Enhydrobacter sp.: one gene and its partners. The protein of the gene in region 3 interacts with the protein of the main gene of each other region in a pairwise test. Links are inferred from orthologs where the notes say so. Each region holds a gene or a part of one and is shown on either strand. Other genes may lie near its edges.

The links. The genes of interacting proteins can lie anywhere in the genome.
Region 1: the proteins of ybgC (region 3) and secA interact in binary tests that used the Escherichia coli proteins (3 or more experiments, as listed by UniProt). The link is inferred for Enhydrobacter sp. from one-to-one orthologs.
Region 2: the proteins of ybgC (region 3) and OJF58_RS20975 interact in binary tests that used the Escherichia coli proteins (3 or more experiments, as listed by UniProt). The link is inferred for Enhydrobacter sp. from one-to-one orthologs.

The regions. Positions count from the first base shown.
Region 1 is NZ_CP126889.1:2,750,843-2,758,715, forward strand. The notes cover bases 2,311-5,572. They hold secA (preprotein translocase subunit SecA), read right to left. Parts: upstream 5,271-5,572; coding sequence 2,511-5,270; downstream 2,311-2,510. Other genes in these bases: OJF58_RS13825 (TonB-dependent receptor), read right to left, coding at 2,311-2,391; OJF58_RS13835 (peptidylprolyl isomerase), read left to right, coding at 5,545-5,572. In the rest of the region: OJF58_RS13820 (tyrosine-protein phosphatase), read right to left, coding at 1-158; more of OJF58_RS13825, read right to left, coding at 202-2,310; more of OJF58_RS13835, read left to right, coding at 5,573-6,501; bifunctional glutamate N-acetyltransferase/amino-acid acetyltransferase ArgJ, read left to right, coding at 6,583-7,821; OJF58_RS13845 ((deoxy)nucleoside triphosphate pyrophosphohydrolase), read left to right, coding at 7,860-7,873. UniProt on the Escherichia coli protein: Required for protein export, interacts with the SecYEG preprotein conducting channel.
Region 2 is NZ_CP126889.1:4,197,686-4,204,962, forward strand. Bases 2,302-4,967 are described here. They hold OJF58_RS20975 (acyl carrier protein), read left to right. Parts: upstream 2,302-3,347; coding sequence 3,348-3,587; downstream 3,588-4,967. Other genes in these bases: fabD (ACP S-malonyltransferase), read left to right, coding at 2,302-2,462; fabG (3-oxoacyl-[acyl-carrier-protein] reductase), read left to right, coding at 2,475-3,212; fabF (beta-ketoacyl-ACP synthase II), read left to right, coding at 3,618-4,877; mltG (endolytic transglycosylase MltG), read left to right, coding at 4,895-4,967. Outside these bases: rplI (50S ribosomal protein L9), read right to left, coding at 1-560; rpsR (30S ribosomal protein S18), read right to left, coding at 571-804; rpsF (30S ribosomal protein S6), read right to left, coding at 801-1,253; more of fabD, read left to right, coding at 1,521-2,301; more of mltG, read left to right, coding at 4,968-5,908; OJF58_RS20990 (molecular chaperone DnaJ), read left to right, coding at 5,912-6,616; UTP--glucose-1-phosphate uridylyltransferase GalU, read left to right, coding at 6,746-7,277. UniProt on the Escherichia coli protein: Carrier of the growing fatty acid chain in fatty acid biosynthesis.
Region 3 is NZ_CP126889.1:4,372,477-4,380,087, forward strand. Bases 1,839-4,838 are described here. They hold ybgC (tol-pal system-associated acyl-CoA thioesterase), read left to right. Parts: upstream 1,839-3,098; coding sequence 3,099-3,578; downstream 3,579-4,838. Other genes in these bases: ruvA (Holliday junction branch migration protein RuvA), read left to right, coding at 1,839-2,044; ruvB (Holliday junction branch migration DNA helicase RuvB), read left to right, coding at 2,041-3,102; tolQ (protein TolQ), read left to right, coding at 3,605-4,339; tolR (protein TolR), read left to right, coding at 4,339-4,818; OJF58_RS21820 (hypothetical protein), read left to right, coding at 4,837-4,838. In the rest of the region: OJF58_RS21785 (YebC/PmpR family DNA-binding transcriptional regulator), read left to right, coding at 178-936; crossover junction endodeoxyribonuclease RuvC, read left to right, coding at 933-1,433; more of ruvA, read left to right, coding at 1,430-1,838; more of OJF58_RS21820, read left to right, coding at 4,839-5,778; Tol-Pal system beta propeller repeat protein TolB, read left to right, coding at 5,829-7,148; peptidoglycan-associated lipoprotein Pal, read left to right, coding at 7,270-7,611.

The DNA.
Region 1 (7,873 bases), 1.6 Mb from region 3 along the record:
CAGTCGGCCGCGGTCAGGGTACCGAGATGAGCCGAGCGGAAGATTGCGCCGCGACGAACGCGGCGGCCATCGGCGGTGCGGTAGCCACCCAGGTCCCGGAAATTGGAGCCGCCCTCGAGCGGCACGACGAAGGGGAGCGTGATCGTGTCCATGCGCATTGGATTATCACGCCCGGCATTGTGAAATCTTGTCCGTTTTGGGTCAGAATTTTTGCGACAAGGTCATCAGGACCGTCCGCCGCAGGCCGAACTGCGGGGCGCCAACGCCTACGCCGGTGCCGTCGCGGAGCTGGTAGACATGGTCGAAGAGATTGAGCACGTCGAGGCGGACCGTGGCGCCGCGCGTGCCCTTGATCGGCAGCCGCTGCGCCAGCGACAGGTTGACCACGGCGTAAGTCGGCAGCGAGGCGTCGTTCGGCGTCACGACGGTCTTGCGCAAGCCGGTGCCCACGAGCACATCGCCGGAGAGGCGGGTCGCCCACTCCGAGTCCGGATTGAAGGTGTAGGAAACGCCTGCCGAGCCGGTCACGCTTTGGCTGTGGTCCAGATAGATGGAATGCTGCGCGATGTAAGCCAGCTCGTCGGGGGCGAAGTTGAACTGCGCCGAATCGATGTCGGTTCCTCGAGCGTCCGACCAGGCGACGTTGCCGTAGAGCGACCACGGCCCCGAGTCGTAGCTGCCCGTGAGCTCGACGCCCTTCACTTGCGCGTTGGCATAGTTGAACGAGGTCAGCACGATCGGCGAGCCGAACTGGCCTTCGTCGAGCAGGTTGCGGGCGATCTTGTAGTAGGCATCGAAACCGAACTTCAGCCCGGGCCCGGGGCGCACCTCGAAGCCCGCGTCGAAATAGTGCGCGCGCTCGGCCTTCACCGGATCGTTCCGCGTCACGGCCGGCGCTGCGGTCGTGCCGGCGGTCGCGGCGATGGCGGCGTTGTTCACCTGGGCAAGCGGTGGCGGCGTGAAATAGCGGGCGTAGCCCGCGTGCGCGGTCAGGATATCGTTGGGCTGCCAGACGACGTTGACTCGCGGACTCAGCTGGTTTTCCCGGGTGGCGCCGTCGATCGCGTCGAAGCGCAGGCCGTAGTTCACGGTGACGGTCGGGCTTACCTTCCATTCGTCCTGCAGGTAGACGCCGTAGGTCCAGCCGACGAGGTCGGAGCCGAAGGCGATGCCTGAAGGTTGATCGCTGGTCGGGACACCGGCGCCGTCGGTGGGAAGGACCTGGGCGCTGGTGAGGCTCGTGGCCCGCTCGCGCTGCACGAGGAAGCCGGCGCGCAGCGTGTGGCTGGGCGTGGCCTTCCAGCTTCCATCGAACTGAAGGCCGGTCGCGAGGTCGGTCCGATTCGCCCACGGCGCGATGCCATTGAACATCAGGTCGCCCACGGGATCCGGCTGATAGTCGAGGACCGACCAGCGGGAGAAGGCTGAAAGCTGGAAATCGGCGTTTCCGTGATGCTTCTGCAGCGACAGGATGCCGAAATAGGTGTCTTCCCACTGGAGCTGATCGAGGAGGCTGCTGCTGAACGCCGTGCTGCCGTTGACTGCGAATTGCGGCGTCTGGCCGGGATTGTTGGGGATCTCGAAGCGCGCATGCGAGCCGCCGCCGATGAAGCTCACGCGCGTGTCCTCGTCGAGGATGCCGGTGATCTTGGCCAGCGCGTGCCACTGGTCGGTGCTGTCGTGGATCGGATTGTCGGACGATGTGGGGTTCTCGATGCCCACGCCGTTGTGCAGGAATTGCCCGGTCAGGAAGTAGTCGATCCTGCCGCTGCGGCCGCCATAGGACAGGGACGGCTGGTAGTAGCTGCGCGAGCCCGCCGTCGCCGAGGCTTCGGCGCCGGGATCGCTGCTGCCCGACTTCAGGGTCAGGTCGACGACCCCGGCCTGGCGGAAGCCGTACTGCGCCGGCAGTGCGCCGGTGATCAGCGACATCCTGCTGGCGTACTGGGTGGCGAGCGCATTGCTGAACAGCGACAGCCCTTCGGGAAGCTGCACGCCGTCGAGACGGTACTGCAGGTTCGCGTGATCACCGCGGACATGCACTTGCCCGAAGCTGTCCTGCGCGACGCCGGGTGCGCGCAGCAGCACCTTGTCGATGGGCGTCAGCTGGCCTTGCGGGAGGGCGTCGATCGCGCCGGGGGTGAAATCGTAGCGGCTGGCGCCGAGACTCGGCTGGATCGAGCCGCGCGCCTCGTCGAGACGCTTGGCCGTGACCGTGATCTCGAGGCCGCTGCCGCCTGCTGCAGGGGGCGCCGCGACGGCCGGCGGGAACGGCGTCGTCGTGGGCGGCGGGCTGCCTGGCGCTGTCTGGGCCATCGCCGGTCCGGCGAGGGCCGTCCCGAGCACGAACGCCGCTTTGCCTCGCCAGAATTGCGCCGGCTCCTGCCGCATCGTTCTCCCCTTTGGATCGTGAGCGAGGAAGTTATAATATAACATTTCATTTGGTCAACCATGTTCAAGCGGGCCAACGCCCGCTTGGCGGAAGGTTCAGGGTTGGGTGGAGGGCGGCTTCAGACGCGCCCGTGGCAGTGCTTGAACTTCCGGCCCGAGCCACAGGGGCAGGGCGCGTTGCGCGCGACCTTGCCCCAGGTCGACGGATTGTTGGGATCGATCGCAGCCTTGCCGGCCGCCGGACGCGCAAGCGTCGCCACGCCGCCGCCCGGAGGACCGGCCGGATCGAAGCCGGCCTCGCCGGCCATTGACGACGCGAGCACCGGATCCTCGTGGATCTCGTGCATCTGCACCGGCTCGGGCATGGGCGGCGGCTCCATGCGAAGCTGCAGGTTGGCGAGCACGTTGACGACCGATTCGCGAAGCCCCGTCAGGAGGTCGCTGAAGAGATTGAAGGCCTCGCGCTTGTATTCGTTCAGCGGATCCTTCTGGCCATAGGCACGCAGGCCGATTCCCTGCCGCAGATGGTCGAGGTGCAGCAAATGCTCCTTCCAGCTCTGGTCGAAGAGCTGCATCAGGACGCTCTTCTCCACCTGACGCCAGACTTCCGGCCCGTACTGGGCCGCCTTCTGGGCGAACAGCCGATCGACCGCCTCGTTCAGCCGCGTCTTGATCTGCTCCTCGGCGATGCCTTCTTCCTGCGCCCAGGCATCGATCGGCAGATCGAGCCCGAAGGTGCGCTGCACCTCGTCCTTGAGCTCGGCGATCTTCCATTGCTCCGCATAGGCGTCCTCGGGGATGGCGCGCGAGACCATGCCGTCCACGACGTCGCGACGCATGCCGACCACGACGTCGGCGACATCCTCGGTCGCCATCAGCTCGAGGCGTTCCTTGTAGATCTCCTTGCGCTGGCTGTTCATGACGTCGTCGAAGCGCAGGAGGTTCTTGCGGATCTCGAAATTGCGGGCCTCGACCTTGCCCTGCGCGGTCTCCAGCGCCTTGTTGAGCCAGCGATGGGTCAGCGCCTCGTCGTCGGCCATGCCCTTCTTCTGCACCCAGTCGAGCACCTTGTTGCCGCCGAAGATGCGCATCAGGTCGTCTTCCAGCGACAGGAAGAACTTCGAGCCGCCCGGATCGCCCTGGCGGCCCGAACGGCCGCGCAGCTGGTTGTCGATCCGGCGGCTTTCGTGCCGCTCGGTGCCGACCACGTAGAGGCCGCCGGCCGCGCGCACGATCTCGCGGTCGCGCGCGACGTCGGCTCTGATCTTGGCCGCGATCTGCTCGAGCTCGGCCGCGCGCGCGGTCTCGTCGGGGATCCGGGCGGCGACCTCGGTCTCGGCCTGGCGCAGCAGCATGTCGGCGTTGCCGCCGAGCTGGATGTCGGTGCCGCGGCCGGCCATGTTGGTGGCGATGGTGACCGCTCCCGGCCGTCCGGCCTGCGCCACGATCTCCGCTTCCTGCTCGTGATAGCGCGCATTGAGGACGTTGTGCGGGATCCTGGCCTTCTTGAGCTCGGCCGACAGCGCCTCCGACTTCTCGATCGAGACGGTGCCCACAAGCACGGGCTGGTTGCGGTCGCGGCACTCGCCGATCAGCTTGACGATGGCGCGCGTCTTGTCGGCGAGCGTGCGGTAGACCTCGTCGTCGTTGTCCTTGCGGGCGACCGGCACGTTGGTCGGGATCTCGACCACCTCGAGCTTGTAGATCTCGGCGAACTCGGCCGCTTCCGTCATGGCCGTGCCGGTCATGCCGGCCAGCTTGGGGTACATGCGGAAGAGATTCTGGAAGGTGATGGAGGCCAGAGTCTGGTTCTCGCGCTGGATCTCGACCTTCTCCTTGGCCTCGAGCGCCTGGTGCAGCCCTTCCGAGTAACGCCGGCCCGCCATCATGCGGCCGGTGAACTCGTCGATGATGACGACTTGGCCGTCCTTGACGATGTAGTCGACGTCGCGCGCAAAGAGCTTGTGGGCCCGCAGCGCCTGCGTGACGTGGTGCAGCAGCGTGATCTGGGAGGGCGCATAGAGGCTCTGTCCCTCGGGCAGGAGACCGTCCGCGCGCAGGAGGTCCTCGACCGCCTCGATGCCTGTCTCGGTAAAGGTGACCTGCCGGTTCTTCTCGTCCTTCTCGTAGGCGTCGGGCTTGAGGCGCGGGATCACCACGTCCGCCCGCCGGTAGAGCTCGGAGGAATCCTCGGCCGGCCCCGAGATGATGAGCGGCGTGCGCGCCTCGTCGATCAGGATCGAGTCGACCTCGTCGACAATGGCGAAATTGAACGGGCGCTGGACCATGTCGTCGCGACGGAACTTCATGTTGTCGCGCAGATAGTCGAAGCCGATCTCGTTGTTGGTGCCGTAGGTGATGTCGCTGGCGTAGGCCGCGCGGCGCTCCTCGTCGCTGAGATTGTGGACGATGGTGCCGACCGTCAGGCCGAGGAAGGTGTAGATCTTGCCCATCCATTCGGCGTCGCGGCGGGCGAGGTAGTCGTTCACCGTCACGACATGGACGCCCTTGCCTTCGAGGGCATTGAGGTAGACCGGCAACGTGGCGACCAGGGTCTTGCCCTCGCCGGTCTTCATCTCGGCGATCTTGCCGGCATGCAGCACCATGCCGCCCTTGAGCTGGACGTCGAACGGCCGCTGGCCCAAGGTACGCTTGGCCGCCTCGCGGACGGTGGCGAAGGCCTCGATCAGGAGATCGTCCAGGGTCTCGCCCTTGGCCAGGCGCTCGCGGAACTCGGTTGTCTTGCCGCGCAGTTGCTCATCGGAAAGCTTGGCGAATTCAGGCTCGAGCGCGTTGATCCTCGCGACAGGCCTGTCGAAGCCCTTGACGACACGGTCATTGGCCGTCCCGAACAGGCTCCGGGCAAGCGCTCCCAGCATTAAACCCTCGATATTCTAAAGACTTAGGCGGGCACCCGGCCCGCCCTGCCTATCACAGATAGAGAGCGCGCCCGGGAGTGTCAACGCAAGCACCATCAGCCGCTTCGGCAGGCCGCACCGGTTTGCGGAAAAGCGCCGCAATTGGGGGCGACGAAGAGCGTCTGTTGGCCGGGCGCTTGCTTGCGGGGGGCGGCGCTGTGTAAACGGAGCCGCCAGCGGCCGTCGCCCTACTTCTCCTGACCGTCATCCTTCCTCATTTGTACCGGAGCCTTTCATGAGCCTTCGCCTGCGCCCCGTGCGTGTTGCCGTCGCCCTTTGTGCCGTGGCCGGCATGGCGGGCGTCGCCGCAGCCCAGCAGCCTGCTCCGAAAGGGCCTGCCCCCGTCTCGCCGCCTGCGGCCAAGCCGGCCGAGGCGCCGAAGGACCCGGTCGTCGCGGTCGTCAACGGCCAGCAGATCCACCTTTCCGACCTCGAGATCGCCCAGCAGTCGCTGCCGCAGCAGTATCGCAACGTGCCGCTCGCAGCCGTGTTCCCGGCGCTGCTCGACCGCATGGTCGACAGCAAGCTGGTCGAGCAGGACGGACGCAAGAACAAGGTGACGGACGATCCGGCGTACAAGAAGCGCCTGGCCTTCGTCGAGGACCAGGTCGTCCAGGATTTCTGGCTGCAAAAGCAGATCGCCGAGAAGCTTACCCCGGAGAGGATGAAGCAGGCCTACGACGAGAAGGTCAAGAACATGCCCGCGGAGGACGAGGTGCATGCGCGCCATATCCTGGTGGCCACCGAGCCCGAGGCCAAGGCGATCATTGCCGAGCTGAAGAAGGGCACGCCTTTCGACAAGCTTGCCAAGGAGAAGTCCACCGACAAGGCGTCCGGCGCCGAAGGCGGCGATCTCGGCTGGTTCAAGAAGACGGACATGGTGAAGGAATTCGCCGACGCCGCTTTCGCCTTGAAGAAAGGCGCGCTGGCCGAGACGCCGGTCAAGACCCAGTTCGGCTATCACGTGATCAAGGTCGAGGATCGCCGCAAGGCGCCGCCGCCGTCGTTCGACGAACTCGCCGACCAGATTCGCCAGGATGTTGCCCGCGAGACGGTGACGGCGATGCTCAATCAGCTGCGGGCCGACGCCAAGATCGAGAAGTTCAACATCGATGGCAGCCCGCCCGCACCGGCGGCGCCCGCGACACCGGGTGCCACGCCGGCCAAGCCGGAAGCGCCGGCGAAGAAGTAAAACTCCCGTTTTTCGACATTTCTGGTGTAGGCTCCGCTCTTCGGCCGCTTGGCGATGGCCCGGCCGCGGAGAGGGAGTCCCATGGCCGGAAAGCACGCCGTTTCGCCGCTCGCGCCCAAGACGACGCCGACGCTGCCGCGCGTCGCGGGCGTCAAGCTCGCATCGGCGGCGTCCGGCGTGCGCTATGCCGGCCGTGACGACGTGATGCTCGCGGTGCTGCCCGCGGGAGCAACCGTCGCGGGCGTGCTCACCAAGTCCAAGACCTGCTCGGCGCCGGTCGACTGGTGCCGCAAGAACCTGTCGCGCGGCAGGATCCGCGCAATCCTGGTCAATGCCGGCAACGCCAATGCCTTCACCGGCAAGCTGGGCGACAAGGCGGTCGAGGAAAGCACGCGCGCTGTCGCTCAGGCGCTCGGCTGCCCGCGCAACGAGGTGTTCATGGCCTCGACCGGCGTGATCGGCCAGCCGCTCGAGTGGGAGAAGATCGCCGCGGTCGTGCCGGCCCTGATCAAGGGGGCCCGCGAGGACAACTGGGCGTCCGCGGCCGCGGCCATCATGACGACCGATACTTTCCCCAAGCTTGCCACACGCCAGGCGAAGATCGGCGAGCGGACCGTCACCCTGAACGGCTTTCTCAAGGGTTCCGGGATGATCGCGCCGGACATGGCGACCATGCTCGGCTTCGTCTTCACCGACGCCAAGGTCCCGGGCACGGTCCTGCAGAAGCTCCTTTCCGATTCCGCCGACAAGTCGCTGAACTGCGTCACTGTCGATGGCGATACCTCGACCAGCGACACGCTTCTCCTGGTGGCCGCCGGGACGGCCCGCCATGCGCCGATCGAGGAGGCCGACGATCCGGTGCTGGTCGACTTCAAGCGGGCGCTGGACGAGGTGCTCATCGAGCTGGCCCAGCTTCTCGCCCGCGACGGCGAGGGTGCCACCAAGTTCGTGACCATCAACATTGGCGGCGCCTCGTCCAATGGCGCCGCGCGCAAGATCGGCCTGGCCGTCGCGAACTCGCCGCTGGTGAAGACCGCGATCGCGGGCGAGGATGCGAACTGGGGCCGCATCGTCATGGCGGTCGGCAAGTCGGGCGAGCGCGCCGACCGCGACAAGCTGAGGATCTCGATCGGCGGCGTGAAGATCACCGATGGCGGCCAGGTCGTGCCCAACTACGACGAGGCGCCGGTTGCCAGACATATCAAGGGCACGGATGTCGTGATCGACATCGATCTCGGGATCGGACGCGGCCGCGCCACGGTGTGGACCTGCGATCTGACGCACGGCTACATCGACATCAACGGCAGCTATCGTTCTTGACCACATCCTTCAGCGAAGACTGTCCAGGTGGTCCGCCGCTGCTCGGCGATCG
Region 2 (7,277 bases), 170 kb from region 3 along the record:
AGTGCGGCCGCCTGCTCGGCCGCGCGCTGGGCGGCCTCCGCCGCCTCGAGCGCGGCGCGCTCGGTCTCGGCCACCAGCGTGCCGCCCTTGGCGAGGAAATCGGCCTCGTCGGGAGAGCGCGCGACCAGCGCCATGATCTCGACCGTGACCTCCGGATGGAGATGGACCTTGATCGCATGGGCGCCCAGCGCCTTGATCGGCTTGTCGAGCTCGACCTGGCCGCGGGCGATCTTCACGCCTGCGGCATTTGCCGCCTCGGCGATATCGCGCGAGGTGACCGAGCCATAGAGCTGCAGCGCCTCCGACGCCTGGCGGATCAGCGTGACCTTGAGGTCCTTCATCTTTGCCGCTGCCGCCTCGGCCTCGGCCCGGCGCTCCAGGTTCTGGGCCTCGAGGACCTTACGCTGCGATTCGAAGTAGGCGATGTTGTCCTTGGTGGCGCGCAAGGCCTTCTTCTGCGGCAGGAGGAAATTGCGGGCAAAGCCGGGCTTCACCTTCACAACATCGCCCATCTGACCGAGCTTGGGCACGCGCTCCAGCAGGATGACGTTCATCGGCATGATGCGCTCCTCAGGAGATCACGTAAGGCAGGAGCGCCAGGAAGCGGGCGCGCTTGATCGCCTGGGCAAGCTCGCGCTGCTTCTTGGACGAGACCGCGGAGATGCGGCTCGGCACGATCTTGCCGCGCTCGGAAATGAAGCGCTGCAGGAGCCGCACGTCCTTGTAGTCGATCTTTGGGGCGTTGGCGCCGGAGAAGGGGCAGCTCTTGCGCCGGCGCGTGAAGGGTCGACGTTGGGCGCTCATTCTTCGTCTCCCGTCGTGGCGGTGGCCGCAGCACTGTCGTCGCCGAAGCGCGGACGCTCGCGCCGGGCCGGCCGGTCGCCCCAGCCGCCGCGGTCGCGATCGCCCGATGGCCGGTCCGATTTCTCGCTGGCCCGTTGCATGACGGCCGACGGGCCTTCCTCCAGCTCGTCGACGCGAACGGTCAGGTAGCGAAGAATGTCCTCGTTGATCGACATCGTGCGCTCCAGCTCCTTCACCGCGGCGGGCGGCGCATCGATGTTCAGCAGGGTGTAGTGACCCTTGCGATTCTTCTTGATCCGGTAGGTGAGCGAGCGCAGGCCCCAATATTCCTTCTTGGAGACGGTGCCGCCCTGGTTCGCGATCAGCTCCGCGAACTGGTTGGTGAGGGCCTCCACCTGCGTCGCCGGCACGTCCTGGCGCGCGATGAAGACATTTTCGTAGAGTGCCAACTGAAGCTCCTTATGGCTGTTAGCGACCCGGCGTTCGTCGCGGCCCGCAAGGGTCCGACCGGCAACCGCCCGGATCTAGCCGGCCCCTTCCCCGGACAGATTTGCCCCGGATCGGGTCGGCAAGGAGACGGGGCCGACTTAGGCCCCGAAGTGCGGGCGGTTATACAGGCAAATTCCCCTGAATCAAGCCGTTCCGGGCACCGTCCGAGTGAGGTATAGGGACGCCGCTTTGGGGCCGAGGACAAGGCCAGGACGGGGGGAAACCTGATGAGTCGCGCTTTTGTGTTTCCGGGACAGGGATCCCAGGCCGTCGGCATGGGGGTCGATCTTGCCGGGGCCTTCTCGACCGCACGGGACGTGTTCGGGGAGGTCGACGAGGCCCTGAAGCAGAACCTGTCCAGGCTCATGCGCGAAGGGCCCGAGGCCGATCTCGTCCTGACCGAGAATGCCCAGCCCGCCCTGATGGCCGTGAGCATGGCCGTGATCCGGATTCTGGACGCGGATGGCGGCAAGCCTCTGGCCACACTTGCATCCCATGTCGCGGGGCATTCGCTCGGCGAATATTCGGCGCTCGCCGCCGCGGGCGCGCTGAAGCTTGCCGATGCGGCGTGTCTTCTCAAACTGCGCGGCCAGGCGATGCAGAAAGCGGTGCCGGTGGGCGAGGGAGCAATGGCGGCCCTTCTCGGGATCGACCTCGAGCCGGCACAGCAGGCATGCGAGGAAGCGGCACAGGGCGAAGTCGTCGCCGTGGCCAATGACAATGGCGGGGGTCAGGTCGTCGTGAGCGGCCACAAGGCGGCGGTGGAGCGCGCGATCGAGGCAGCCAAGGCCAGAGGATGCAAGCGCGGCATGCTCCTGCCGGTCAGCGCTCCCTTCCATTGCCCGCTGATGCAGCCCGCCGCCGATGCGATGCGGGAGGCGCTGGAGAAGGTGGAACTCGCGACGCCGAGGGTGCCGCTGGTCGCCAACGTTCTGGCGTCCGAGATCACCAATCCCGAGGAGATCAAGCGGCGTCTCGTCGAGCAGGTGACCGGGCTGGTGCGCTGGCGGGAAAGCGTGCAGTACATGCGCTCACAGGCAGTCGATGTGCTCGTGGAGTGCGGCTCGGGCAAGGTGCTGTCGGGACTGGTGAGGCGGATCGACAAGGACATGACGGGGCTGGCGTTGAATACGCCGGCCGACATCGAAGCCTTCCTGAAAACCGTGTGAGGAGTGGAACGCATGTTCGATCTCGACGGCAAGGCGGCTCTGGTCACTGGAGCGTCGGGCGGAATCGGCGGGGCCATCGCGCGTGCGCTTCACGCGCAGGGCGCGACCGTGACGCTGTCGGGCACCCGGGCAGACGCTCTGGAGCAGCTCAGGGGAATGCTGGGCGAGCGTGCCCACGCCATCGCCGCGCGGATGGACGACCCGGGCGATATCGAGCGGCTCGCCAAGGAAGCGGAAGCGGCGATGGGCAAAGTCGACATCCTTGTGAACAACGCCGGCATCACGCGCGACAACATCTCCATGCGCATGAAGGACGAGGAATGGGAGAAGGTGCTCCAGGTCAATCTCACCGGCACTTTCAGGCTCACGCGCGCGGCGATTCGGGGCATGATGAGGCGACGCGCCGGCCGTGTGATCAACATCACCTCTGTCGTCGGCGTCATCGGCAATCCAGGCCAGGCCAACTATGCGGCGGCCAAGGCCGGGCTGATCGGCATGTCGAAGTCGCTCGCCCAAGAACTCGCCTCCCGGGGCGTCACCGTCAACTGCGTGGCACCCGGCTTCATTGCCACGCCCATGACGGATGTCCTGACCGAGGAGCAGAAGGCGATCATCCTCGGCCGGGTGCCGGCAGGCCGCCTCGGCACGCCCGCCGAGATCGCCGCCGCCGTGGTCTTTCTGGCCAGCGACGAGGCCGCCTACGTCACCGGGCAGACCCTGCATATCAACGGCGGCATGGCGATGATCTGAGGGGGAGTCGGGCACAAGTGCCTGATTCTGTGGGCTTTCCGGCGCTAGCCTTGGCCGGGGAGCTATGTTAGGAGAGCCGGAATTCGTCGTCCCCTTCGGCGAGCCGGGATTCGAAGAACACGGAAGGACAATAAAATGAGCGATATTGCCGAGCGCGTTAAGAAGATCGTCGTGGAGCATCTCGGGGTCGAAGCGGCCCAGGTGAAGGATGACGCCAAGTTCATCGACGATCTCGGCGCCGACAGCCTCGACACGGTCGAGCTGGTGATGGCGTTCGAGGAGGAATTCGGCATCGAGATTCCCGACGACGCCGCCGAGAAGATCCAGACGGTCGGCGACGCGATCGGCTTCATCAAGAGCAACGCCAAGTCCTGACCAGCGCCGGTTCCCGCGGAAGGAAGGCGAATGACGAGGCGGGTTGTCGTAACCGGCATGGGGATGGTGACGCCGTTGGGAGACGGCGTCGATGCAAATTGGCGCCGCCTGCTGGCGGCTGAGTCGGGCATCCGCGCGATCCAGGCGTTCGATACCGCCGATCTTGCGACCAAGATCGCAGGCGAAGTGCCGGTCGGCGATTGGGCCAACGGTCACTTCGATGCAGACCGCTACATGTCCCCGAAGGACCAGCGGAAAGTCGACAGATTCATCATCTTCGCCATGGCCGCCGCCAAGCAGGCGGTCGAGGATTCCGGCTGGAAGCCGCAGGACGACGAGGGGCGCAATCGCACCGGCGTCATGATCGGCGGCGGCATCGGCGGCCTGCAGACGATCTACGAGACCTCGCTCATCCTCAAGGAGCGCGGCCCGCGACGCGTCAGCCCGTTCTTCATTCCGTCGGCCCTGATCAACCTCGCGTCGGGCCAGGTCTCGATCGAGTTCGGCTTCCGCGGCCCCAATCATTCTGTCGTCACGGCATGCGCCACCGGCGCCCATGCGATCGGCGACGCCGCGCGACTGATACAGTTCGACGATGCCGACGTGATGGTGGCCGGTGGATCGGAAGCCGCCATCTGCCGCCTCGGCATTGCCGGCTTCAATGCCTGCAAGGCGCTTTCGACCGATTTCAACGACACCCCGACCAAGGCCTCGCGGCCGTGGGACAAGCGGCGCGACGGCTTCGTGATGGGCGAGGGCGCTGGCTGCGTGATCCTGGAAGAGTACGAGCACGCCAAGAAGCGGGGTGCGAGGATCTACGCCGAGATCGTAGGCTACGGCCTGTCGGGCGACGCCTATCACATCACGGCACCGTCGGAGGACGGAGACGGCGCCCAGCGCGCGATGAAGGCAGCGCTGAAGCGCGGTCGCCTCAACACCGATCAGATCGACTACGTGAATGCGCACGGCACCTCGACCATGGCCGACGTGATCGAGCTCGGCGCGGTCAAGAAGACCTTCGGCAACGATGCCTACAAGCTCTCGATGTCGTCGACCAAGTCGGCGACGGGGCATCTGCTCGGCGCCGCCGGCGCCATCGAGGCGATCTACTCGATCAAGTCGATCATTGACCAGGCCGTGCCGCCGACGCTCAATCTCGACGAGCCCGACGACGGCTGTGACATCGATCTCGTGCCCAAGCAGGCGAAGCAGCGCAAAGTCCGATATGCGCTCAGCAACTCGTTTGGCTTCGGCGGCACCAATGCCTGCCTGATCGTCGGCGCCATCTAGTCCTCGGAGGCTGGGTCATGCTCAGCTTTTTCCGCTGGGTCCTGTTCTTTATCGCCCTGTTCTTGACCGTGATCGGCGGCGCGCTTTTTTTCGGCCATGAGATGCTCGTCGCGCAAGGGCCGCTGGAGACGACGAAACGCATCGTGATCCCGCGCGGTGCAGGGCCTGCGACCATGGCGAGAGTGCTGCATCAGGAGGGCGTGATCGCCCACCCGCTGCTGTTTCGCGTGGCGCTGATGATCGATTCGGAGCCCAAGCCCATCAAGGCCGGCGAATACGAGGTGCCCGCCCATACATCGATGCAGGGCCTCGTCGAGTTGCTGCAGGCGGGCAAGCTGGTGCAGCGCCGGCTGACCGTTCCCGAAGGAATGACCACGGCCGAGATCCTCGATCTCGTGCGCAAGGCGGAAGCGCTGACCGGCGAGATCACAGTGGATGTGAAGGAGGGCGATCTTCTTCCCGAGACATACTTCTATTCGCGTGACGACACGCGCGACGGCCTGCTGCTGCGCATGAAGGAAGCGATGGAGAAGACGCTCGACGAGGCCTGGCGCAAACGCACGCCGGGCCTGCCGCTCGCCAATCGCCGCCAGGCCCTGATCCTGGCGTCGATGGTCGAGAAGGAAACCGCCGTGCCTGCCGAACGAAGCAGGATCGCCGCGGTCTTCCTCAACCGCCTGCGGCTCAAGATGAAGCTCGAAAGCGATCCGACGACGATCTACGGCCTGACCGACGGCAAGAAATCGTTCGATCGCGAGCTCACCAAGGCGGATCTGCAGTCGCAGTCGCCTTACAATACCTACGTCGTCACGGGACTGCCGCCTGGTCCGATCTGCAACCCGGGGCGAGCGTCGATCTTGGCGGTGACCCATCCCGCGCACGACCGGTCGCTCTATTTCGTCGCCGACGGGCAGGGCGGCCACGTCTTTGCACGCACCGTCGCCGAACACAACCGCAACGTCGAGCGCTGGAAGGCGATCCAGCGCGAGCGCCAGGAGCAGGCTACCCCGCCGACGGCCGGCAAGCCGTGAGCCATGCTGGCCCTGTTCCTCGCCCTTGGCGTGCTGGCGGCCATGGCGCTGGGGATCGGCTGGTTCCTTCGCGCCAATCCCTTGACCGTGGCGCGCAATTTGCGGCGCCTGCTTCTTGTACTCGGCATCGTTGCGGCGGGGATGGCGCTGGTGTTCTCGGTCCGGTTCCTGCCCGAAGTCCTGCCCGAGCTGCTCGGGCTCGTCGGCCTTGTCGGTGCCGCGCTCCTCCCCCGGCTGCTGCGGCATCGGCCATCCGACGGCTTCAGCTCACCGGGCGGCCGACAGCGGACCGAAGTGCGCACCGCGTTCCTGCGCGCCTGGATCGACCATGGAACCGGCGAGGTCGGCGGGGCGGTGCTGGCGGGCCGATGCGCCGGCCGGACGCTCGATAGTCTGTCCGACAGCGAGCTTCTCGAGGTGCGGATCGAAGCAGCGTCGGATGCGGACTCCATGCGTGTTCTCGAAGCCTATCTCGACCGACGCCTGGGGCCAGGCTGGCGCGGCGCGCAGCAGCAATCGCCGAAGGCTGGTCGAGCCGACATGACACGCGACGAGGCGCTTGCCGTTCTCGGCCTCGCCGAAGGCGCCACGGCGGACGAAATACGCGCGGCCCATCGCCGCCTCATCCAGAGAGTGCATCCGGACGTCGGCGGCAGCGCCGATCTTGCCGCCCGCATCAACCGCGCCAAGGATATCCTTCTTGGGTAAGCACTCAGGCTAAGCACCTTGCCCGCCTGCCCCGGCTGTGGCATCAACCGCCGCGCCCCATCCTCAGGGCGATACGTGGCAAATCATTGATCCTGCTTGAAAATATAACGCTGGATGAGGTCGACGAGCATGGCGCAGCGCGTCCGTAAAGCCGTTCTGCCGGTCGCCGGATTGGGCACCCGCTTCCTGCCTGCGACCAAGGCGATGCCCAAGGAGATGCTGACGGTCGTCGATCGTCCCCTGATCCAGTACGCGATCGAGGAATGCCTGGCGGCAGGCATCGACGAGTTCGTGTTCGTCACCGGCCGCAACAAAGGGGCACTCGAGGACCATTTCGACCATGCCTACGAGCTAGAGGCGACGCTCGAGCAACGGCGCAAGGCAGCCGAGCTGAAGCAGACCCAGGCCGCCACGATCAAGCCCGGCAATGCCGTCTTCACCCGACAACAGAAACCGCTCGGCCTCGGTCATGCCGTCTGGTGTGCCAGGCATTGGATCGGCAACGAGCCGTTCGCCGTGCTTCTGCCCGACGAGCTGATGGTGAGCTCGCCCACCTGCACGGCCCAGCTTGTCGCCGCGCATGAAAAGACCGGTGGCAACATTGTCGCCGTGATGGATGTGCCGCGCGAGCAGACCAAGAGCTACGGCATCGTGGCGGTCA
Region 3 (7,611 bases):
GCGAACTGTCTTCAAGGTTAGAGGGGGCGTCGGAATCTAGGTTCCGACGTTTTTTAGCGGGGGCTTCGGCCCCCGCCTTTTTTTGTGCCGCACGTGCTGGCGTGTCTCTAACAGTCCCAAAGCCCACGAGAAGTGGTATAGGCGGCCCATCACCTCACTGAATCTGGTTGTCGGGCGATGGCTGGCCATTCGCAATTCAAGAACATCATGCACCGCAAGGGCAGGCAGGACGCCCAGCGGGCCAAGATCTTCACCAAGCTCATCCGCGAGATCACGACTGCCGCGCGACTCGGCACCGCCGATCCGAACGCGAATCCCCGCCTGCGGGCGGCGATGATCGCGGCGCGCGAAGCGAACATGACGCGCGATACGATCGACCGTGCCATCAAGCGTGGCTCGGGCAACGAGGCCGACGCCAACTACGACGAGGTACGCTACGAAGGCTACGGTCCAGGCGGCGTCGCGGTGATCGTCGAGGCGCTCACCAACAACCGCAATCGCACCGCCGGCGAAGTGCGCTCGATCTTCGCCAAGCACGGCGGCAATCTCGGCGAATCGAACAGCGTGTCCTTCATGTTCGATCATATGGGCGAGTTCCGCTATCCGCTGGATGCGGGTACGGCGGACGACGTGATGGAGAAGGCGATCGAGGCCGGGGCCGACGACGTGGCGAGCGGCGAGGGCGAAGGCGCCGCGCACGAGATCTACTGCACGCAGGACAGCTTCAACGCCGTGCGCGAGGCGCTCGAGAAGTCGCTCGGCCAGCCCTCGTCGGCCAAGCTCATGTGGCGGCCCAAGACGACGACGCCGATCGAGGGCGATGCGGCGCAGACGCTGCTCGACCTGATCGCGGCGCTGGAGGACAACGACGACGTCCAGAACGTCTACGCCAACTTCGAGCTGTCGGACGACGCTCTGGCGAGGTTCGCGGCCTGAGCGGCGCGATGAGACTGATCGGCCTCGACCCCGGTCTGCGATTGACCGGCTGGGGCGTGATCGAGGTCGAGGGCAACCGGCTGCGCCACGTGGCGCACGGTGTGATCAGGGTTGTGGGCGAGCGGTCGCTGGCCGAGCGGCTGTGCGAACTGTTCGACGGTGTGGCGGCGGTCGTGGCGGCGCAACAGCCGGCCGAGGCGGCGGTCGAGGAGACTTTCGTGAACGTCAATCCCGGTTCGACGCTGAAGCTTGGCCAGGCGCGCGGCGTGGTGCTGCTGGCGCCGGCACGCGCCGGACTGCCGGTGTTCGAGTACGCCGCCAACCTCGTCAAGAAGTCGGTGGTCGGCGTCGGCCATGCCGACAAGCGGCAGATCGCCATGATGGTGGGGCGCCTCCTGCCCGGCGTCGAGGCGACGGCGGACGCGGCCGATGCGCTCGCCGTCGCGATCTGCCATGCCCATCACCGCGCCGCCAAGCGGCTGGAGGCGGCGCTGTGATCGCCAAGCTCAAGGGCACGGTCGATTCGATCGGCGAGGAGAGCGCGGTGATCGACGTGAACGGCGTCGGCTATCTCGTCTCCGCTTCCGCGCGCACCTTGCGCGATCTCGTCGCGGGCGGTTCCGCGTCCCTCCTGGTGGAGACCATCGTGCGCGAAGATGCGATCGCGCTCTACGGCTTCCTCGAGACAGCCGAGCGGGACTGGTTCCGCATTCTCACGACGGTGCAGGGCGTGGGCGCCCGGGTGGCGCTCTCGATCCTGTCGACGCTGTCGCCGCAGGAGATCGCGCGCGCCATCGCCGCCCAGGATCGCGCCAGCCTGAGCCGCGCGCCCGGCGTCGGCCCGCGGCTCGCGGCGCGCCTTGCCACCGAGCTCAAGGACAAGGCGGCGGCTTTCGGCGTCGCCCCGGCCGCGCCGCAAGCCGGCGGGACGGCACCGGTGCCGGCCGCCACGGGTTCGGTCAACGAGGACGCCGTCTCGGCGCTGGTCAATCTCGGCTACCGCCGCGTCGAGGCGTTCGGCGCCGTGGCCCGCGCCACCCAGCGGCTCGGCACTGACGCGAAGCTCGACGCCGTGATCCGCGCCGGCCTGCAGGAGCTGGCGCGATGAGCGACGCGGCGGCAGAGCGCCTGGTTGCCGGCAAGCGGGCCGAGGAGGATGCCGCGGAGCTCGCGCTGCGCCCGCAGACGCTCGACGACTTCGTGGGCCAGAAGCAGGTGCGCGAGAACCTCAGGATCTTCATCGCCGCCGCCCGGGCCCGCAAGGAGGCGCTCGATCACGTGCTGTTCCATGGGCCGCCCGGTCTCGGCAAGACGACGCTGGCGCAGATCGTGGCGCGCGAGATGGGCGTGGGCTTTCGCGCCACCTCCGGCCCGGTGATCCAGAAGGCGGGCGATCTCGCCGCGCAGCTCACCAACCTGCAGCCGCATGACGTGCTGTTCATCGACGAGATCCACCGCCTCAACCCGGCGATCGAGGAGATCCTCTATCCGGCGATGGAGGACTTCCAGCTCGACCTGATGATCGGCGAGGGGCCGGCGGCGCGCTCGGTCAGGATCGAGCTGCCGCCCTTCACGCTGGTCGGCGCGACGACGCGCTCGGGCCTGATGACACGGCCCCTGCGCGAGCGCTTCGGCATTCCCCTGCGCATGGTGTTCTACGAGCCGGCGGAGCTCGAGACGATCGTGCATCGCGCGGCGCGGGTCCTGAGGATGGAGATGGCCGCGGACGGCGGCGCCGAGATTGCCCGGCGCTCGCGCGGCACGCCGCGCGTCGCCAATCGCCTGCTGCGCCGCGTACGCGACTTCGCCGCCGTGGCGGGGCACGGTGTCGTCGACGCCCGGGCGGCCGACGAGGCGCTGACGCGGCTCGAGGTCGATGCGCGCGGCCTCGACGCGATGGACCGCCGCTACCTCGCCTGCATCGCCGAGAACTATGGCGGCGGCCCGGTCGGCGTCGAGACGCTTGCGGCCGCGCTCTCCGAGCAGCGCGATGTCATCGAGGACGTGATCGAACCCTACCTGATGCAGCTCGGCCTCCTGATGCGGACGCCGCGCGGCCGGCTGCTTTCGGAGGCGGGCTACCGTCATCTCGGCCTCGCCCTGCCGAAGGAGCAGAAGCGCCAACTCGACTTGCTCGCGACGGGCGGGCAGGCGGACGAGGCGTGAGCGCCCCCGCGGCTCCGCCCACCTCGGGGCGCATCGTGGAAGGACGGCACATCCTGCCGCTGCGCGTCTACTACGAGGACACCGACGCCGCCGGCATCGTCTATTACGCGAACTGGTTGCGCTTCCTCGAGCGCGGCCGGACGGAGATGCTCCGACTCCTCGGGCAGGAGCACAGCGCGCTGCGCGCCGAGAGGGACATCAACTGGGTCGTGCGCCGCTGCGCCATCGACTATCTCAGGCCGGCGCGGCTCGACGACGCGATCGAGATCGTCACCTCGTGCGGCGAGCTGCGCGGCGCGTCGCTCGGGATGCGCCAGGAGGCGCGATATGCCGGCGAGGCGCTCGTGCGCGCCGAGCTGGTCGTCGCCTGCATGAGTTCGGCCGGTCGCCCGGTCCGGCTGCCGAGCGAGATTCGGCAGGCGCTGCAAGCGGTTGCGCAACCGGACCCGCCCCGCTCACGCCATATTCGGATATAACGCTCTGCAACGGACGGAGATCACCAATGGACCCGATATCGCAGGTCGCCAGCACCCCCCTTGGCGGCAGCAGTCCCCCCATCGACATGTCGATCTATGGCCTGTTCCTGCAGGCCGACTGGGTTGTCAAAGCGGTCATGATCGCGCTCCTGCTGGCGTCCTTCTGGTCGTGGGCCATCATCTTCGAGAAGATGATCCGCCTCAGGGCGTTGAAGCGCAGCGCCCAAGCGTTCGAGGATACCTTCTGGTCGGGCGTGTCGCTCGAGGACCTCTACGACCGCGTGGGCGGCAAGCCGGACGATCCGATGTCCAGCATCTTCTCGGCCGCCATGCGCGAATGGCGTCGTTCGGTGTCGAAGGGACTGGCGGCCAGCGCCACCGCGAGGGCCGGCCTGCGCCAGCGCATCGAGCAGGTGATGAGCGTCACCATCCAGCGTGAGATGGAGGCGATCGAGAAGCGCCTGGGCTTCCTCGCCACGGTCGGCGCCAACGCCACCTTCGTCGGGCTGTTCGGCACGGTGTGGGGCATCATGAACAGCTTCGGCCATATCGCCGTATCGAAGAACACCTCGCTTGCGATCGTGGCGCCGGGCATCTCCGAGGCGCTGTTTGCGACGGCGATCGGTCTCGTGGCGGCGATCCCCGCCGCCGGTGCCTACAACATCCTGTCCGGCCAGGTGCAGCGCTATGCCTTGCAGCTCGAGGCGTTCGCCGGCGAGTTCATCACCATCCTGTCGCGCCAGCTCGAGGAGCATTCCTGATGGCCGGCATCGTTCCTTCCGCGGGCGGTCGCTTCCGACGGCGACGGTACGCGCCGATGGCCGACATCAACGTCACGCCCATGGTCGACGTCATGCTGGTGTTGCTGGTGATCTTCATGATCACCGCGCCGCTCCTGCAGGTCGGTGTGCCGGTCGATCTGCCCAAGACCAGCGCCCAGCAGGTGGGCGGCAAGGACGAGCCGCTGGTCGTGTCGGTCAACGCCAAGGACGAGGTCTTCCTCGGTGAGACGAAGTACGACGTCGACGAACTCGCTGCCAAGCTCAAGGCCGTGCACGAGGAGAAGCCCGACCAGCGCGTCTTCATCCGTGGCGACAAGTCGATCAACTACGGCCGCATGATGCAGGTGATGGGCATCGTCATCGATTCGGGCTTCCGCCAGCTCGGCCTCCTGGGGGAGCAGGCCGAGCCTTCGGCGTCGAAGGCGGCTGCGCCGGCGCATCCGGCGAAGCGGCGCTGACCGGCGGGCCGAGGCACGATGTTCGGCCGCTCCAACACCAGCATCGAGATGCGCACCCCGGCGCTGCTGTCACTGGGCCTGCACGTCTTCGCGCTGGTGGCGGCGATCGTGAACTTCGATTTCTTCAGCCGGCCGGAGATCGAGCCCGAGCCGATCATGGTCGACTTCGAGGCGATCGCGCCGCACGCCGCCGCGCCCGTGATCGGCAATCCGCCGCCGCAGCCGAAGGACGCCAAGATCGACAAGGAGACGACCAAGGCGCCGCCGCCCAAGACCGCGGAGCCGCCGCCTGCGCCCGAGAAGCCCAAGCCGGACGAGGCCAAGGCCATTCCCGTCCCGCCCGCGCCGATGGAGAAGCCGAAGCCCAAGCCCGAGCCGGTCGAGGACAAGATCGCGCTGAAACCCAAGGAGCCGGAGCCGCCGAAGACCGAGAAGCCGCCCGAGCCGCCCAAGCCCGCACCCAAGCCGGAGGTGAAGAAGGTCGAGCCCAAGCCCGCGCCGCCCAAGCCGCATCCGCCGAAGCCCAATGTCGACAACCTGGTCGACAGCATCCTGAAGAACCAGCAGTCGCGGACCAAGATCCAGACGCCGGAGCAGCAGCCCAAGCCGGTGGAGCAGGTGACGCGCCAGGCCTCGATGGCGCCCAACCTCGCGGCCGTGGTGTCGGCCAGCGAGATCGAGGGCGTACGCAACAAGATCAGGCCGTGCTGGAATTCGTTCGGCGGCTCGAAGGAGGCCCCGATCGTGACGCTCGTCGTGCAGATGAACCAGGACGGCACGCCGGTGAATGCGGAGGTGAGGGACACCGGCCGCTACAACAGCGATCCCGTGTTCCGCGCCGCGGCCGACGCGGCATGGCGGGCGGTCATGAACCCGCGCTGCCAACCCTGGCCGCTGTCGCCCGACAAGTACAACGCCTGGCGCACCATCACCTTCCACTTCGATCCGCGCGACTACTGACCACGGTCGCGCTATAGAGACTGCCTCCCCCAACCACCATGAGGTTCGACATGATGCACTTCAGACATCTGCGGACGATGCTGTGCGCGGCGGCCCTGGCCGCGCTCGCGGTGCCGGCCCATGCCCAGCTCACGATCGACATGACGAAGCCGAGCTTCCAGCCCGTGCCGATCGCCATCGTCGACTTCGCGGGCGATCCGATGGGCGCGCAGATCGCCGAAGTGATCCGCAACGACCTGCAGAATTGCGGGCTGTTCCGCTCGATCCCGCCGGGATCGTTCATCGAGCGCAACGTCAACGTGAGCGCGGCGCCCAACTTCGCCGACTGGCGCGGCATCGGCGCGCAGGGCCTGGTCGTCGGGCAGATCTCGCAGGTCGGCGGCAACATCAAGGTCGATTTCCGCCTGTGGGACGTCGTGGTCGGCCAGCAGGCGACCGGTCTCTCCTTCACCAGCCAGCCGAGCAACTGGCGACGGCTCGGCCACATCATCGCCGACGCCGTCTACAAGCGCGTGACGGGCGAGGAAGGCTACTTCGACACCCGCGTGGCCTATGTGTCCGAGACCGGGCCGCTCAACAACCGCACCAAGCGGATCGCCATCATGGACCAGGACGGCGCGAACAACCGCTACATCACCGACGGGCGCACGCTGGCGATCACGCCGCGCTTCTCGCCGACGCTGCAGGAAATCGTCTACATGGCCTACGCCGACAACAACTCGCCGCCGAAGGTCTATCTGCAGAACGTCGATTCCGGCCGCCGCGAGCTCCTGGGCAACTTCCCGGGCATGAGCTTTGCGCCGCGCTTCTCGCCCGACGGCACCAAGGTCGCGATGAGCCTGTCGAAGGACGGCAACACCGACCTCTACGAGATGGACCTGCGCGGCCAGAACCTGCGGCGTCTCACGAACACCGCGGCGATCGACACCTCGCCCTGCTACTCGCCCGACGGCACGCAGATCGTGTTCAACTCCGACCGCGGCGGCAGCCAGCAGCTCTACGTCATGGGCGCGGGCGGCGGCGGGGAGAAGCGCATCAGCTTCGGCGACGGCCGCTACGCCACGCCGGTTTGGTCGCCGCGCGGCGACTACATCGCTTTCACCAAGATCATGGGCGGCAGCTTCGGCATCGGCGTGATGCGGCCCGACGGCAGCGGCGAGCGGATGCTGGCCAGCGGCTTCCTGGTCGAGGGCCCGACCTGGGCGCCCAACGGCCGTGTCCTGATGTACTTCCAGCAGCAGCCCAACTCGGGCGGACGCGCCGGGTCGGTGACGCTTCACCAGATCGACATCACCGGACGCTTCGGACGACAGGTGCCGACGCCGACCGATGCGTCCGATCCGGCATGGTCACCCTTGATTCCGCAATAACGGGAGATATGATCGATATGTTGACCCGGGCGTAAAACGCTCGGGTCATCACGTTTGGGAGCGGTGGAACTGAGTGGGAAACCGAGAGGAGCGTGTCGTGCAAGCGACGCGAAAGGACTAGATGCGCACGATGAAGGCACTCGCTGCCGTAGCGGCAATGGCTCTGGTTGCCGCCTGCAGCAACAATACACAACAGGCCGCCGTTCCGGCCAGCACGACGGTGACCCCCGGCTCCGTCGCCGACTTCAAGCAGAATGTGGGTGATCGCGTTTACTTCGACACCGACATGTCGGGCATCCGTCCGGATGGTCGCGCCACGCTGGAAAAGCAGGCGACCTGGCTGAAGCAGTACACGAACTATCCGATCACGATCGAAGGCAAGTGCGACGAGCGCGGAACGCGCGAGTACAACCTGGCGCTCGGCGAGCGCCGCGCCAACGCCGTGAAGCAGTTCCTCGTGGCC